DNA from 4 places in the Bradyrhizobium sp. 170 genome. Region 1 is predicted to be linked to each of the others. Evidence: riboswitches for the same ligand, from Rfam matches in the RefSeq annotation. Region 1 holds a riboswitch; each other region holds the start of a gene.
The links. Region 1 has a riboswitch for cobalamin ahead of IVB05_RS07340 (TonB-dependent receptor). Riboswitches for the same ligand answer to the same signal wherever they lie in the genome.
Positions count from the first base shown of each region.

Region 2: linked by a shared signal. The riboswitch ahead of IVB05_RS04940 (ribonucleoside-diphosphate reductase subunit alpha) and the one ahead of IVB05_RS07340 (TonB-dependent receptor) in region 1 are both predicted to bind cobalamin.
Region 3: linked by a shared signal. The riboswitch ahead of IVB05_RS02245 (TonB-dependent receptor) and the one ahead of IVB05_RS07340 (TonB-dependent receptor) in region 1 are both predicted to bind cobalamin.
Region 4: linked by a shared signal. The riboswitch ahead of metE (5-methyltetrahydropteroyltriglutamate--homocysteine S-methyltransferase) and the one ahead of IVB05_RS07340 (TonB-dependent receptor) in region 1 are both predicted to bind cobalamin.

Region 1 covers NZ_CP064703.1:1,529,883-1,534,058, forward strand. Annotated here, with positions in the region: gene cobT (nicotinate-nucleotide--dimethylbenzimidazole phosphoribosyltransferase) at 1-872, shown strand, start outside; gene IVB05_RS07335 (histidine phosphatase family protein) at 883-1,455, opposite strand; cobalamin riboswitch at 1,576-1,777, shown strand; gene IVB05_RS07340 (TonB-dependent receptor) at 1,892-4,176, shown strand, end outside.
Region 2 covers NZ_CP064703.1:1,038,306-1,042,481, reverse strand. Annotated here, with positions in the region: gene IVB05_RS04940 (ribonucleoside-diphosphate reductase subunit alpha) at 1-1,509, opposite strand, end outside; cobalamin riboswitch at 1,624-1,840, opposite strand; gene IVB05_RS04935 (short-chain fatty acyl-CoA regulator family protein) at 1,977-3,398, opposite strand; gene IVB05_RS04930 (acyl-CoA thioesterase) at 3,534-3,965, shown strand; gene IVB05_RS04925 (MmgE/PrpD family protein) at 3,962-4,176, shown strand, end outside.
Region 3 covers NZ_CP064703.1:489,441-493,616, forward strand. Annotated here, with positions in the region: gene IVB05_RS02245 (TonB-dependent receptor) at 1-1,916, opposite strand, end outside; cobalamin riboswitch at 2,029-2,228, opposite strand; gene IVB05_RS02250 (iron ABC transporter permease) at 2,375-3,418, shown strand; gene IVB05_RS02255 (ABC transporter ATP-binding protein) at 3,415-4,176, shown strand, end outside.
Region 4 covers NZ_CP064703.1:1,032,293-1,036,468, reverse strand. Annotated here, with positions in the region: gene prpC (2-methylcitrate synthase) at 1-686, shown strand, start outside; gene prpB (methylisocitrate lyase) at 697-1,617, shown strand; cobalamin riboswitch at 1,713-1,927, shown strand; gene metE (5-methyltetrahydropteroyltriglutamate--homocysteine S-methyltransferase) at 2,037-4,176, shown strand, end outside.

The DNA of each region.
Region 1 (4,176 bases):
TCATCATCTTTGCCGGCGATCACGGCATCGTCGCGCAGGGCGTGTCGGCCTATCCGCAGGAGGTGACGATCGCGATGATGGCGAATTTCGCCGCGGGCGGCGCTGCGATATCGGTCTTGGCACGCGAATTGGGTTTGGGTCTCGAAGTCGTCGACGCCGGCACGTTGGCGGGAGCGCCGCTGGCGGGTGTCGTCACCGACAAGCCGCGCTGTGGCAGCCGCGATTTCAGTGTGGAGGCGGCGCTTAACCCGAGCGAGCTGGCGTTCGCCTTTGAATGCGGCCGGCGCGCGGTGCTGCGCGCAGAGGCCGGGCATCCTGATCTACTCATCTTCGGAGAAATGGGGATCGGCAACACCACGACCTCGGCAGCAATCGCTTCGGCCCTGCTCGGCGTGAGCGCCGAAGAGATCGCAGGTAGCGGAACCGGTGTCGATACCGCCGGCCGGGCCCGCAAGGCGCGGCTGGTTGATGCCGCGCTGGCCCTGCACAGGCTTGCGGGGGCTTCTGCCGAAAAGATCTTGTGTGCAGTTGGGGGTCTCGAGATCGCCGCCATCTGCGGTGCGATCATCGCAGCCGCGCAGGGGCGCATTCCGGTCCTGATCGACGGCTTCATCGTGTCAGCTGGAGCGCTCGCGGCGGTGCGTCTCAATCCGTCGTGTCAGCCATATCTCTTGCCCTCGCACCAATCGGCGGAGCAGGGACATCGCCTGATTCTTCGCGCGCTCAACATCCATCCTCTGGTCAGCCTGGACCTGAGGCTCGGCGAGGGATCTGGTGCCGCGATCGTACTGCCGCTGGTGCGGCTCGCATGCGCCCTGCACAACGGCATGGCGACCTTTGCGCAAGCCAACGTGCCGGATCGGCCGGCCTGATGACGGCGCTTCAAGCAGCGCGCTGATTGACCGATAGCACCCGCCAGCCATTCGACAGCCGATCGATGCGAGTGAGGAAGAGCGGGTCGATGACGAAGCGGAGGGCAGCCTGCGGGGTGAGGTCAAGTGCGATGCACAGCGCAGCGCGGATGGTGCCGGAATGGACGACAAGGATTGCCGGTCCGGTCCCGATCTGATCGAGGCCCTGCCGAACCCTGACAATCTGATCCTCAAAGCTTTCGCCGCCCGGCGGCCGGGAGTGAGCCGGATCGCTCCAGAACTTTGCGTAGCCTTCGCGGCCGGCAGCGGCGAGATCGTCGTGGCGCTGCCCGGTCCAGTCGCCAAAATCCTGCTCGCGGAATTCGGGCACCAGGATCGGGTCACGCCCCAGCGCACGCGCCGTGTCGACGGTCCGTCGCGACGGGCTTGCGTAGCTTGTGGCGTCCTGCGGCAGATGCCGTCTCAGCGCTTCAAGTTGCGTCCGGTCGTTGAGATCCGCGGGGGCGTCCGAGGCATGGATCGTCCCTGCGACGCCATTGACGACGGCATGCCGGACCAGCCAGAGGAAGGTGTCCCCTTCCATTCAACGTCTCCACCTACGTCAGAGCAGTAACGCGATAGCACGCTCCGGTAAGCAATTGTCAATGTAGAGATCGCTGCGACAAGGACACCCAGACTGCACATTGACTCCGCGCTCGTCTTAATCCTAGATGCACGCGACGGTTTCCCCTTACGGGGGTGAAAAGGGAATGCGGTGCGAGGAGGTTTCCTCAATGCCGTAGCTGCCCCCGCAACTGTGAGCGGAGAATGTTGCGTCACGAGCCACTGGGCATCTCGGTCCCGGGAAGGCGACGCAAGGTAACGACCCGCAAGCCAGGAGACCTGCCGTCAGCCGTGGTCACACGCGAAGATGTCGGTCGGGGAGTACAGACATTCGGCTTCACCCGAGGCTTAGCAAGCTGGAGGTTGAGACCTGGGTCGCTGTGACGTGCCACTGACGTCATACCGAGGTATCAACCATGTCGTCTCTTCGTGCCGCCCGGTCGGGCAAATTCTTGCTCGCATCCGGCGTTCTCTCTTATTTTGCTTCCCTCGACATCTCCGTAGCCTGGGCGCAACAGGCGAGCTCCCGTGAGCAATTGCCACCCGTCGAGATTTATCCGGGTGCCGATCAGAAGCGCAGACCGGCAAAGCCGGCCGGTCGCGACGAACGCGGCGCGCGCCATACGGCGGCAAGCAGAGCCACGTCCGCCGCGACAGCACCGAAGCCTGATGAGCAAGCAATGCAGACGCCGCCGAACACGAACGCTGTCGCCAAGGGCGCTTCGCGTCTTGGCCTGACCGTGCGCGAGATTCCGGCAACCGTCGAGGTGATTTCAGCTGAGACGATCCGTGAGCAAGGCTATCGGACGGTGTCGGAAGTCGCGCAAGGCGCGGTCGGCGTGACGTCCGGTGACAATCCGGCCGAGCCCTCGGCCTTCTCGATGCGCGGCTTCACCAACAGCCAGATCAACGTGCTCTACAACGGCATCAAGATCGGTCCGCAGAACATGACGTCGCGTATCATGGATGCGGCCAATCTCAAGGCAGTGGAGTTTCTGAAGGGACCAGCCTCACTGTTGTCGGGCGAGGGTGCCGCAGGCGGTGCGGTCAATTTCTTGACCAAGCAGCCGCACATCGGGCCGATCCGGAACGAGGCGTACTTCTCCTATGACTCGCTGAATTCGTTCCGGAGCTACTACGGCTCCGGCGGCAGCACCAACATCCAGAGCCTGGACTACCGGTTCGACATCAGCCGCTCCTCACTCAACGGTTTTGCCGACGACACCAACACGAAGACGCTCGACGTATCGGGCCAACTGAATTACCGCATATCCGACAATCTCAAGGTCTGGGGCGCCATCGAATACAAGGAGGACCGTTCGAGGGCCTATTGGGGCGTGCCGCTCGTTCCGGTCGCCTTCAGCGGATCCCATGCCACAGCCGGCATTGTCTCCGGGAGCTACGTCTCGAACTACAACGGATCGAACCTGGGGCCCGTCACGATCGACGACCGCACCTTCAACACCAACTACAACGTTCTCGATAATCGTAACGTGGCGAAGGAGGTATGGCTTCGCGGCGGCTTCGAGCTCAGGCTCGCACCCGGTCTGACCCTGAAGAGCCAGGCCTATGGCTATGGCGCCGAGCGCGAGTGGCTCAACAACGAAGTTGAGGCGTTCAACGCCAATTCGAACCTGGTCGATCGCGAGCGCTTCTACGTGGCGCATCGCCAGAAGCTCGCAGGCAACATCACCGACTTGACCTGGGATGCGAACATCGTCGGTATGGATAACCGCCTCGTGACGACGGTTGCGGCGAGCGGCCTCGATTTCGTCCGCCCGGGTGCCGCCAACTTCCCCCACGACCTGGTCACGCTGGTCGATCCCGCGCGCGGATACTACGGCCTGCTGACGACGCAGCGACAGACCGCTCGAATCGACAATGAGTCCCTGTCGTTCGAGGATCGCCTTAAGATCACACGGACATTTGCTCTGGTCGGTGGCCTGCGCATGGAGCATATCGGGCTCGATCGGAATTCGACCGACGCGAACGGCGTGGTGAAGACGGGCTTTCCCTTCTCGAAATCCTGGATGCCGGTGACGGGCCGCATCGGCTACACTTGGGAGGCCGTTCCCGGCCTGACGTTCTTCAGCCAATACGCAACGGGTGCAGACGTGTCGGCCAATAACATTTTTCTGCTCGGGCCGCTCCAGCCGCTCGACCTGACAACATCGCGGACCTATGAAACCGGCGTGAAGCATCTGTTCTGGGACAACCGGGCGGAGTGGTCGTTCTCAGCCTTCGATATCCTGCGCAAGAATGTCTATGCGGCGGCCGGCGGCATGCAGCTCAACTTCGCCGGACGGCAGGAATCGAAGGGCGTGGAGCTCGCAGCCTCCATGCGCCTGACGGAAGCCTGGCGTGTGTGGGGCAACATCGCCTATGTCGACGCGCGCTATGCCGACTACAATTTTGCTGGTGGCTCGTTTTCCGGGAATACGCCGCCGAACGTGCCGCGCGTCGTCGCGAACGCCGGCGCGTCCTACCGGTTCTTCACGCCGTGGCCGGTCGAGCTCGGGGTGATCGGCCGCCATGTCGGCGATCGCTACAACACCGTCACGGTGACGATGAACGCCTGCACGGTGGCCGATCTCTATGCCTTCGTCGACATCCCCAAATCCGTCTTCAATGCCGTCGAGCAAACGCGGCTGACTTTCCGGGTGCGGAATGTGACCGACAAGCGCTACGCGATCTGGGGCGA
Region 2 (4,176 bases), 490 kb from region 1:
GCCGTCGGCCTCGACGCGCTGCATGAACAGGTCGGGCACCCAGTTCGCGGTGTTCATGTCATGGGTGCGGCGGCGGTCGTCGCCGGTGTTCTTGCGCAGGTCCAAAAATTCCTCGATGTCGATATGCCAGGTTTCGAGATAGGCGCAGACCGCACCCTTACGCTTTCCGCCCTGGTTGACCGCGATCGCAGTGTCGTTCGCCACTTTGAGAAACGGCACCACGCCCTGGCTCTCGCCATTGGTACCCTTGATGTGGGCGCCGAGCCCGCGCACGCGGGTCCAGTCGTTGCCGAGTCCGCCGGAATACTTTGCCAACAGCGCGTTGTCCTTGACCGATTTGAAGATGCTATCAAGGTCGTCGGCAACGGTGGTGAGGAAGCACGACGACAATTGCGGCCGCAGCGTTCCCGAATTGAACAAAGTGGGCGTCGAAGCCATGAAGTCGAACGACGACAGCAGATCGTAGAACTCGATGGCGCGCCCCTCGCGGTCGATCTCGCGCAGCGCGAGACCCATGGCGACGCGCATGAAGAACGCCTGCGGCAGTTCGATGCGGTTGCCGCGCTCATGCAGGAAATAGCGGTCGTAGAGCGTCTGCAGCCCCAAAAACTGAAACGCCAGGTCGCGTTCCGGCTTCAGCGCCGCGGCGAGCTTTTTCAGGTCGAACCGCGCCAAATCGGGATCGAGCAGTTCGGCCTTGATGCCGGTCTTGATGTAGGCGGGAAAGTATTCGCCGTAGCGTACCGCCATGTCGGCCTGCGACGCGCTGGTCGGCGCATCAAGCACGAACGACAGAACCTCGGTGCGCAGCTTGTCGAGCAATAGCCGCGCGCTGACATAGGCGTAGTCCGGCTCCTGCTCTACCAGCGTGCGCGCCGCCATCACCGACGCCAGCGCCAGTTCGCCCTCGCCGATGCCGTCGTAGAGATTGCGCTGCGTCTCAGTGAGCACGGCTGCGGCGCTAACGCCGTCGAGACCGGCGCAGGCCTCTTCGATGATCAGCGTCAGGCGCGCGATATCGAGCGGGACCTGCAGGCCGCTCGCCAGCGTGACGCGCAGCGCAGGCTCGCCCGACGGCTGAGCGGCATTGGCGGCTTCCTGTCCGGCGCGTTGTCTAGTTCGCTCCTCGCGATACAGCACATAGGCGCGCGCGACCTTGTGGTGCTCGCTGCGCATCAAGGCCAGCTCGACCTGGTCCTGCACGTCCTCGATATGAAAGGTGCGGCCCTCGCTCATCCGGCGCGACAGCGCGCCGACGACTTCCGAGGTCAGTTGCTCGACGATTTCATGCACGCGGCGGGAGGCGGCCGCGCCATGCCCCTCGACCGCGAGGAACGCCTTGGTCATCGCGACCGAAATCTTGCTGGCGTCGAATTTCGAAACCGTGCCGTTGCGGCGGATCACCTGCATCGGCGGCGCGCTGTCCTGCGAAGCTGACGATTCGGTTCGCAACGCGAGAAAGGGAGCGGCTTTGGCTTCGGGAGAAACGAGTTGAGAAGATTGCGACATCGGCAGACCCCGTAGTGTTGTTGGGGCTGGATGTCTTGGAGCGACGCTGCATTGGATGCCCGGCGCAAAGCACCGGCATGATTCTGCGAGCGACCGCCGGACACCCCGCCCGTGGACGTTTTTCGGTGTCGCGGCAGGTCTCCTGGCTCGCAGGTCGGCGTCGTACCCGGTCTTCCCAATGCGTGGCCGCATCAGTGACGTGAAATCGGGAACAACTCACTGCTTACAGTTGCGGGGGCAGCGTCGGATTCTCGCAAAACACGCGATACACCGACTTCCCTCTTAGCCACCAAATCTTGCGATAGGGCGGGCCGTGACGGCTATATCTGGTATTATTCGGGCCGGAGTGTCAATGGGGCGCTGGAGATCGACGATCAAAAAATTTCCGCAGGGGGATGAAAAGCACGGGAAGCTGATTCTTTCTCCGCTTGAAAAACGTTTTCCCCGCTATTCCAGCCGCGTTCAGCTCATGACGTCGCATAGGGCGCGAAGCGGGACCGCGTTTCGTCGATTCGCAAGGCCCGGCCGACCGGCGGAAATGCGCGCTGCGGACAGTCCGGCCGTTCGCACACCTTGCAGCCCATGCCGATCGGCGTCGCCAGTGACGGATCGATCTTGAGGCCCTGCGAATAGACGATTCGCTCCGCATGGCGAACATCGCATCCGAGGGCGACCGCAAACGTCTTGGCGGGCGCGCCGTAGCCCCCTCGGCCGTGCGACACCGTCCGGGCAACCCAGAGGTAGGTTCGCTCATCGGGCATCCGCGCCAACTGCGTCAGGATACGCCCCGGGTTGGCGAAGGCCTCATAAACGTTCCACAGCGGACAGGTCCCGCCGACCCGCGAAAAATGGAAATCGGTCGCCGATTGGCGCTTCGATATGTTTCCGGCGCGATCGACCCGGATGAAGAAGAACGGCACGCCCCGCGCATTGTGGCGCTGCAGGGTGCTCAGCCGGTGACAGATCGTTTCAAAGCCCACCCCGAACTGGTGACTGAGCAACTCGATGTCGTAACGGCACCGCTCCGCCTCGTTGAGGAAAACGGCGTAAGGCAGGATCAGCGCGCCGGCGAAATAGTTTGCAAGGCCAATGCGGGCGAGGCCGCGTGATTCGTCGCTGGTGAACTTTGCCTTGTCGACGATCGAACATATCGCCTCGTCCAGTTCCAGAATGGCGATCTGCGTCGCGAGCTGAAACGCCTGCTGGCCGGGATCAAGGCTCGGCGACAGCCGCAGCGTCCGCGTGCGGCCATCGAACAGGCGCTGCGTTCCCGATCCCAGCTCGTCGATCGCGTCGATCAGGACAGTCACGCCGTGCCGGCTTTCGAGATACGACACCAGGCTTGGCGTCATCCGCCCGATCGGCAATTCCACGCGGCCGGCGATCGCTTCCGCCGCATCGTCGAGCTCGGCAATGTAGTTGTGATGCAGATAGAAGAAGTCGCGGACTTCCTCGAACGGCGTGGATGGCAGTACCGCCGCCACGGCTTGACGGTCGTCGCCGAGCCGCGCGGAGATTGCCGCATATTGCTCGGCGGCATGGCGGTATTTGCGGTTGAGGTTGACCAGCGCGCGCCCGACCGCGGGCATGTTTTGCGCGAGTTCGCGAAGTTCAGCGATAGCGATCGATTCGCCCAGTGAAGGATCCGCCAGCGCTTCGCGGAGGTCCGAGATCAGGCGCGCCTCATCGCCCTCGGCGAACGACTGCACGTCAAGGCCGAATACCGAATTGAGTGCCAGCAGCACCGGCACGGTGAGCGGCCGCTGATTGTTTTCCAGTTGGTTGAGGTAGCTGAGCGAGATCCCGAGTTTGCCGGCAAGTGCGGCCTGCGTCAGGCGCTGCTCCTCGCGCAGTCTTTTCAACCGCACGCCCATGAAGGTCTTTTTCATCGCATCACCTTCGCAAACTTTGCAAACTAAGCGGCTTTTCTTCGCAAGACTATGCTTTATCAGCCGTTTCGACGGTGCACGTTTGTAGATATTGCGAAGTCGTGAGGAAATAACAAGTCGTCCGGAGCAGGAAAAATGCATTCAGCGGCGTCGCCAAACCTCCATCCCAACGAAACCCGGTTCGTGGAGATGGTGTTTCCGGAGCAGGCCAATCACTACGGCACGCTGTTCGGCGGCCATGCGCTGAGCCTGATGGGCAAGGCGGCATTCGTCACGGCCACGCGGCACGCCCGCCAGAGCGTGGTGATGGCGACTTCGGACAGAATCGAATTTCATGAGCCCGTCCATGTCGGCGAACTCGTCGAACTCGTCGCCCAGGTCGTGCGCGTCGGCCGCAGCTCCATGACGGTCGCCGTCGACATGATCCGCGAAGACCTGATCAGCGGCCGGCGGAAATCCGCGGTGCGTGGAACGTTCGAGATGGTTGCGGTCAACGAATTCGGCCGTCCGGTTCCGATCGCGCAACCAACCATGACCGATCCAATCCAGAAGGAAGCTGCGTCTTGAAACAGCATAGCGTTCGCACGTCCAAATCGGCCGATCATCTCCCGCGCGCGAGCCAACTGGCCTGGAAGATCGCCGAGGTCGCCGCCGACCCGGTCGCGGTCGAGAGCGATGTGGTGGAGATGCTGGGCAACCGCATCATCGACAACGCCGCCGTTGCCGCGGCCTCGGTGGCGCGGCGTCCCGTTGCCAGCGCGCGAGCGCAGGCCGAGGC
Region 3 (4,176 bases), 1.0 Mb from region 1:
AAGACAGCACGCGTGTAGGCCGCGCCCGCCCGCAGCGACAGGTTGTCGCTGACACGCAGCGACGCGCTGGTCTCGGAGCCGTAGCGGCGGGTTGGACCGAGGTTCACGTTGAAGAACAGCGCTGGGATGAAATGGATCTCGTTCTCGAGGTCCATACCGTAGATGCTCGATTGCATCTGGAACGCGCCGGCCTTGACGCGGAAGCCGCCTTCGATGTCGTGCGAGGTCTGGGTTTTCAGCTGAAAGGTCCCTGGAACGAAGAAGGGGCCGCTGGAGACGCGTTCATCGACGGTCGGAGTACGGAACGCGCGCGCGGCGCGGCCAAACACCGAGAATGTGTTGTTGAGCCGGTGCTCGAGCCCGACGTGCAAGGCGTACTGGGTCTCGTTGCTGTCCAGCGGGGAGGCTTGATCGCTGCAATTAAAGAACATGGCGCAACCGGGCGCGTTGGCGTCGAACCGATCCCGGGCGCTCAGGCTGGTGTTTTGAATCCTGGCGCCATAGGAGAAATCGGTCGTCGGCAACAGGCCTACCGTGTGCTGCCAGTAGCCGGCCAGCGTCTGCTGCGACAGGTCGTAGATGTGGGTCGGCGCAAGGCCCTTGAACGCCCCGCGGTCCTGGCGGAACGTCGCATCGTAATAATCGATACCGGTCAGGATCTGTGAGGGCACCCCGAGGATCGAGTTCTTGATGCTCAATCGTGGCGTGATCGACCAGGTCTGCAATGATGCGTCGTTATAGGTGGAGGAGAAGCTCGGAAATGGCGACGCAAACGGTATCGCGCCGAAGAATCCGCTTTGCGTTTTCTTATCTCTGACGCCGCCATCGACGATCAGTTCAGCGCCGTCCCACAGGGTCTTGGTGAATCCGGCGGTCGCGCTGGCGCCCTGCTGGTTGCCGTAATCGAACGGCGTATTTGTGCCCCTGCGATCGGTGACGAGTTGATTTAGCCCGATCGAGGGATCGACGGTGCGTCCGCCCGGAAAACCGAGCTTCTGGTCGTCGCCGGTCACCGTAAGGAAGGCCTTGAGGTCTGGTGTGGTGTAATTGAGATTGCCGACCCCATTGCGCTGATCGAGCGCGTTGTTGACCCTGTAACCGTCAGACTTGATGGCGTTGCCGTAGAATGACGTCGACCATGGTCCCGAATTCAGCGCCGTCGAGACCGAGGCCATACGCTGGTTGAAGGAGCCGACACCGGCCTCCGCGCGCATGGCGACCGGCGGGCCGCTGACGCCGTTCTTCAGGACGATATTGATGACACCGCCGACGGCATTGTCGCCGTAGAGCACCGCGCCGCTGTTGCCGCGCGTGATTTCGATACGCTCGATCGAATCGCGCGGAATGGTCGAGAGATCGACGCCGGCCATGTCGATGTCGTTGAGCCTTCGGCCGTTGATGAGCACCAGGGTATTTGAGGTGGCGAAAGCGCCGAAGCCGCGGAGGTCGACCGACGTCTTGGCGCCGTTGACGCCGCCATAGAGGCTGGTCAGCTGCACGCCAGGCGTTTGCGCGATGATTTCCTGCAACGTTTGGGCCGGCGAATGCGCGATCTCTTCGGCAGTAATAACGGTCGACGCCGTGCCGACGATGCCGGAGAACTGACGGCCGCCGCTGCCGCCCGCGCCTTGCGAAACGCTTTGCGATGCGACGTTCGAGCTGGCCCCTGCCGCGGGCCGCGTGCCGGTCGACGGCGCAGCCGCCGGTACGACGCGTCGCGAGGTTGATGGCTCATCGTAGGTCGGCTTGGCGCGGGTCCGGTTCGGGTCGGTGGGCGAGGTGATCTCGATCGGCGGCAATTGCTCGGATGGCGTCTGCTGTGCCTGCGCGCCGGAAATGCCGAGCGACGCGACAGGTATCAGGAAACTGGAGGCAAGCCAGTAGCGGCGCTGCCGCGTGGCGATGATGGAAGACATGGTTCAGGCCTCGGTATGACGTCAGTGGCACGTCACAGCGAACCAAGTCTCACCATGTGCTTTGAGCAGCTTAGGTGAAGCTAATGCCTGTACTCCCCGACCGACATCTTCGCGTGTGACCACGGCTGACGGCAGGTCTCCTGGCTCGCGGGTCGTCACCCTTCGTCGCCTTCCCAGGACCGAGATTCCCAGTGGCCTATGACGAAGGATTCGCCGCTTACAGTTGCGGGGGCAGCCGCGGAATTGGGGAGTTTCCCCGCACCGCATTCCCTTTTGATCCCCAAAACGGGAACCGTCAGGAACTATGGTAGAAGTTTGTCAAAGTTCGAGTCAATCCGCCTTGGGCGCGCTCGCGATGTCAACTGGACGAGTGCGCTATTTTTGCCGCATGAGCACTGCTGCCCGCTCCTTGCCTGAGCTCCTGTACCGGGGCGGGTAAAACTGCTTTAGGACGATCGATGAGTGTTGAGGCTGTAACCGTGACCAACGAGGATGCCGCGCGCCGGCGGATCGGCGCGACCGCGGCGCTTGCCGTTCTCGTTGTGCTGCTGGTGCTGATCTCGCTCGGCATTGGGCCGGTGCGGCTGTCGCCGCTTGCGGTGGCGGAAGCGCTGTTCGGCGGCGGCAGCGACGTGTCGCAGGTGATCGTGCGCGAAATCCGCCTGCCGCGGACGCTGCTGGCGCTGGCGATCGGCGCCATTCTCGGGCTGTCAGGTGCGTCGCTGCAGGGCCTGTTGCGCAATCCGCTGGCGTCGCCCTCGCTGTTCGGCGCCCCGCAATCGGCAGCGTTCGGCGCCGTGCTGGTGATCGCGCTGGGGCTGGCCGACGTGCGATCCTACGCATTGCCGGTCGCGGCGATCTGTGCGGCGTTCGTTTCGGTGTTCGTGCTGCTCTCGATCGCCGGCCGCAATGCGGGGCTTTTGATCCTCATTCTCTCCGGCTTGGCGATTTCGAGCTTTGCGGGTGCCGCCACCGCGCTGGTAATGAACCTCTCCAGCAACCCTTTCGTGGTGCTGGAGATCGCGTTCTGGCTGCTGGGGTCGCTGGAGGACCGCAGCTTTCAGCACGTTACGCTCGCGCTGCCGTTCATCATTGCCGGTGCGATCATGCTGTTCAGCCAGCGCCATGCGTTTCGCGCGCTGAGCCTGGGCGAGGAAACCGCGCAAAGCCTCGGCGTCGATGTCGGGCGTTTGCGGCTGTTCGTGATTTCGGGCGTCGCACTCGGCGTCGGCGGCGCGGTCGCCGTCACCGGCACCATCGGTTTCATCGGGCTCGTTGCACCACATCTGATGCGGCCGTTGATCGGCTACGACCCGGGGCGACTTTTGGTGCCGAGCGCGCTCGCAGGCTCCGCGCTGCTGCTCGCGGCCGACATCGCGGTGCGCATCATCCCTTCGACCTCCGATATCAAGGTCGGCGTGCTGACCTCGATCATCGGCGTGCCGTTCTTCCTCTATTTGATCATGCGCGAACGCCGCGCGCTCGGCGGAGGCGTCGCATGAGCGAAACGGCACTGCTGACCGCAAAGGGGCTCGGCGTGCGGCTCGCTGGCCGCGTCGTGCTGAAAGATGTTTCGCTGTCGCTGTCGCCGGGCCATCTGGTGGCGCTGGTCGGGCCGAACGGCGCCGGCAAGACCACGCTGCTACGGGCGCTGGCGGGATTGATCCCGTCCGAAGGCGAGATCGAGATCGGCGGCGTCGCATTGGCTTCGCTGCCGCTGCGCGAGCGCGCAAAACGCTTCGGCTATCTGCCGCAGGGGCATGTCGTGCACTGGCCGCTGCCGGCGCGGGATATCGTGGCACTCGGCCGCTATCCACATGGCGCCACCGATCCGGCGCGGCTGTCGCCAAGGGATGCGGAGGCGGTGCTGCGGGCGATGCAGGCGGTCGACGTGATCGAGTTCAGCGATCGCCGCGTCACCGAATTGTCCGGCGGCGAGCGCAGCCGCGTCGCGCTGGCCCGCGCGCTGGCGGTGGAGGCACCGGTCATCCTGGCCGACGAGCCGACTGCCTCGCTTGACCCGCGGCATCAGATCGACGTCATGAAGAATTTGCGCGCGACCGCCGACAAGGGCGTGCTCGTCATTGTCGTGACGCATGATCTGGGATTGGCGGCGCGGTTTGCCGACCATGTGCTGGTGCTGCGTGAAGGCCGCCTGGTGTCGCAGGGCGGGCCGGCGGCGGCGCTGTCCGAGCAGGTGATGGCTGACGTGTTCAGGATCTCGGCCTATCGCGCGGAATTCCAGCGCGAGGCCGTGATC
Region 4 (4,176 bases), 500 kb from region 1:
CGCACTTCCTGCATTTGCTTCATGGCAGAATGCCGCCGCCATCGCACGAGCGCGCGATGCATACCTCGCTGATCCTCTACGCGGAGCACGAGTACAACGCCTCGACGTTCACGGCGCGCTCGATCGCGGGCACCGGCTCCGACCTCTACTCCGCGGTCACCGGAGCGATCGGCGCGCTGCGCGGGCCGAAGCACGGCGGCGCCAACGAGATCGCGTTCGAAGTGCAGAAGCGCTACGGCGATACGGACGAGGCGGAGGCCGATATCCGCCGCAGGGTCGCGGCCAGAGAGGTCGTCATCGGCTTCGGTCACCCGGTCTACACCATTGCCGACCCGCGCAACAAGGTGATCAAGGAAGTCGCGCGCCGCCTCAGCATCGAGGGTGAGAACACCCGGATGTTCGAAATCGCCGACCGGATCGAGGCCGTCATGGCCGATGCCAAAAAGATGTTCGCCAATCTCGACTGGTTCAGCGCAGTCTCCTACCACGCGATGGGAGTGCCGACCGCGATGTTCACGCCGCTGTTCGTGATTTCCCGTACGTCGGGGTGGGCGGCGCATGTGATGGAGCAGCGCATCAACAACAAGATCATCCGCCCGGCCGCGAACTATATCGGCCCGGAGAATCTGAAGTTTGTGCCGTTGCATGAGCGTGGCAAGGCGGCCATCGCCCCACGCGCCGCGTAAGGAAGCAACAATGGTGTATCTCCTGGGTACTGATCTGGCCGACAGGCCGGCCGGGGTCCGCTTTCGCGATCTCCTGGACAAGCCAGGCATCCTCCAGATGCCGGGCACGCACAACGGAATGGCCGCGCTGCAGGCCCGCGACGCGGGCTTTTCCGCGCTCTATCTGTCCGGCGCGGCGATGACAGCATCGATGGGCCTGCCGGATCTCGGCATCATCACGATCGAGGAAGTCGCCTTCTTCATCCGCCAGGTGGCGCGCGCCAGCGGCCTGCCGGTGCTGGTCGATGGCGACACCGGCTATGGCGAAGCGCTCAACGTCATGAACATGGTGCGCACCTTCGAGGACGCCGGTGCCGCGGCCGTTCACATCGAGGACCAGTTGCTTCCGAAAAAATGCGGCCATCTCAACGACAAGAAGCTGGCGGATGCGCGCGACATGGCGGCCAAGGTCGCCGCCGCTGCCAAGGCGCGGCGTCATCTCTATCTGATTGCGAGAACGGACGCCGCAGCCAGCGAAGGCATGGACGGCGCGGTAGCGCGTGCAAAGCTCTATCTGGAAGCGGGAGCGGATGCGATCTTCCCGGAAGCAATGATTTCGCGCGAGATGTTCCAGGAGTTCGCCAGGCGCATTCCCGGCGTTCCGATGCTGGCGAACATGACCGAGTTCGGCAAGACGCCGTTCTTCACCGCGTCCGAGTTCGAGGCCATGGGCTATCGCATGGTGATCTGGCCGGTATCGTCGCTCCGCGTCGCCAACAAGGCCCAGCAGAATCTGTTCGCCGCCCTCAAACGCTATGGCAGCACCTGCAAGATGCTCGACCAGATGCAGACGCGCGCCGAACTTTACGCAACGATCGGGCTGCACGATTACGAAGCGCTCGACGCCTCCATCATCAGAACCATCGTTCCCACAGGCATGCCGCAGAGGTGAACTGTTCCGTCATCTTGCCGGTCGATATGGAATTCATTGAAAAGCCAATGCGGTCGGCGCCACCCGATCTCGTATTGACTGAGATCGCCGTTGACCTTAACTGAACCCGTCGTGGTTCTTCGGGCTCATTCGGCCCGAAGCTAAGAGGGAAGCCGGTGCGGCCGAAAAGCCAAAGCCGGAGCTGCCCCCGCAACTGTAAGCGGCGAGCCGCTGTCCAACAAAGTCACTGAGACCTTGCGTGGTTTCGGGAAGGCCGGACAGCAGCACTGACCCGCGAGCCAGGAGACCTGCCTCGACAACATACACGTCCTCGGGCGGGGTGTCCCGGTGGTGCGGTTGCGATTCCGCGCGCGCTCCGCCGTCCGCGGAATCCAGACGTGTCACTTCGGCCTTTGCCCCCAACTTTTGGGGTTAAGCCAATGTCTTCTTCTACATCGCCATCTTCTACGTCGTCTCCTTCCACGATCTCCACTTCCTCGCTTCCCGTTGCTTCCCTCGGCACACCACGTATCGGCCCGCGCCGCGAGCTGAAATTCGCATTGGAAAGTTTCTGGTCCGGCGCGATCGACGAGAAGGCGCTGATCGAAGCCGGCGCCGGTCTTCGCGCCGCCAACTGGGCGCGCCAGAAAAAACTCGGCGTCAACGTGATCCCGTCGAACGATTTCTCCTTCTACGACCAGATGCTCGACACGTCAGTGATGGTCGGCGCGATACCGGAAATCTATCGCTGGAACGGCGGCCCGGTCCCGCTTGCGACCTACTTTGCAATGGCCCGCGGCGCGCAAGGCACAACGCACGAGGCGAGCTGCGACCATGCGCATCACGGGCACGACGCCGCGCACGGCGTGCCCGCGCAGGAAATGACAAAATGGTTCGACACCAACTACCACTACATGGTGCCTGAACTGACGAAGGATCAGCAGTTCACCCTCGCCTCTCGCAAACCGATCGAGGAATACGACGAAGCCAAGGCGCTGGGCTATCAGACCCGCCCCGTGCTCGTCGGCCCGGTCACGTTTCTCAAGCTGGCAAAAAGCAAGGACGCCAGCTTCAATCCACTGTCGCTGCTCGACCGGCTGCTGCCGGTCTACATCGACGTGCTGCGCGAACTGGCCTACCGGGGCGCTGAATGGGTGCAGATCGACGAGCCATGCCTCGTGCTCGACCTCGACATCGTCGCCCAGCAGGCACTGCGTTACGCCTATACAGAGATCGCCAACGCGGTGCCGCAGCTCAAGATCATGCTCGCGACCTATTTCGGCGGGCTGGCCGGCAACCGCGACACCGCGCTGGCGCTGCCCATCGCCGGCCTGCATCTCGACCTGGTACGCGCGCCTGAACAGATCGACGGCCTCGCCGATTTTCCGGATGACCGCGTGCTGTCGCTCGGCATCATCGATGGCCGAAACATCTGGCGCGCGGATTTGAGCCGGATCCTCGACCGGCTCGCGCCCGTGATCGCGAAACGCGGCAGGGAGCGTGTGCAGATCGCACCCTCCTGCTCGCTACTGCATGTCCCGATCGATCTGGCGCTGGAAACGGGGCTCGATTCCGAAGTCACAAGCTGGCTGGCGTTCTCGGTACAGAAGCTCGAGGAGCTGACGACGCTCGGGACGGCGCTCGCCGGTGGACGCGGAGCGGTCGAGGCCAGCCTGAAAGCTTCGGACCAGGCAGCCGCCGCCCGCAAGGCCTCGCCGCGGATTCACAATGCGAAGGTGGCGGCGCGCATCGCCGGCATCGATGACGCCATGCGCCGCCGCGCCAGCCCCTTCGCCGACCGCGCCGGCGTTCAGCACGAGCGCTTCAACCTGCCGGCTTTCCCGACCACGACCATCGGCTCGTTTCCGCAGACGCCCGAAGTCAGGAAAGCGCGCGCCGCGCACGCCAGCGGTACGCTGACGGATGAAGTCTACAAGGTTTATTTGCAGGACCAGACGGCCCAGGCGGTAGAGTGGCAGGAAACCATCGGTCTCGACGTGCTCGTGCATGGCGAGTTCGAGCGCAACGACATGGTGCAGTACTTCGGCGAGCAGCTCGCGGGCTTCGCCTTCACCACCCATGGCTGGGTGCAATCCTACGGATCGCGCTACGTCCGTCCGCCGGTTTTGTTCGGTGACGTCTCGCGCCCGAAGCCGATGACGGTCGAGTGGTGGCAGTATGCCCAGTCACTGACGAAAAAGCCGATGAAGGCAATGCTGACCGGCCCCGTCACCATCCTGAACTGGTCGTTCGTGCGCGACGACATCGCCCGCAGCGAGACCTGCCGGCAGATCGCGCTCGCGATCCGCGACGAGGTCGCCGATCTCGAGGCTGCCGGCGCCGGCATGATCCAGATCGACGAGGCGGCGCTGCGGGAAGGCTTGCCGCTGCGCAAATCCGAATGGAAGGCCTATCTGGACTGGGCCGTCGACGCCTTCCGCCTCTGCTCGTCCGGCGTGCGCGACGAGACGCAGATCCACACCCATATGTGCTACTCGGAGTTCAACGACATCATCGGCGCGATCGGCGCGATGGACGCTGACGTGATTTCAATCGAGACCTCGCGCTCGAAGATGGAAT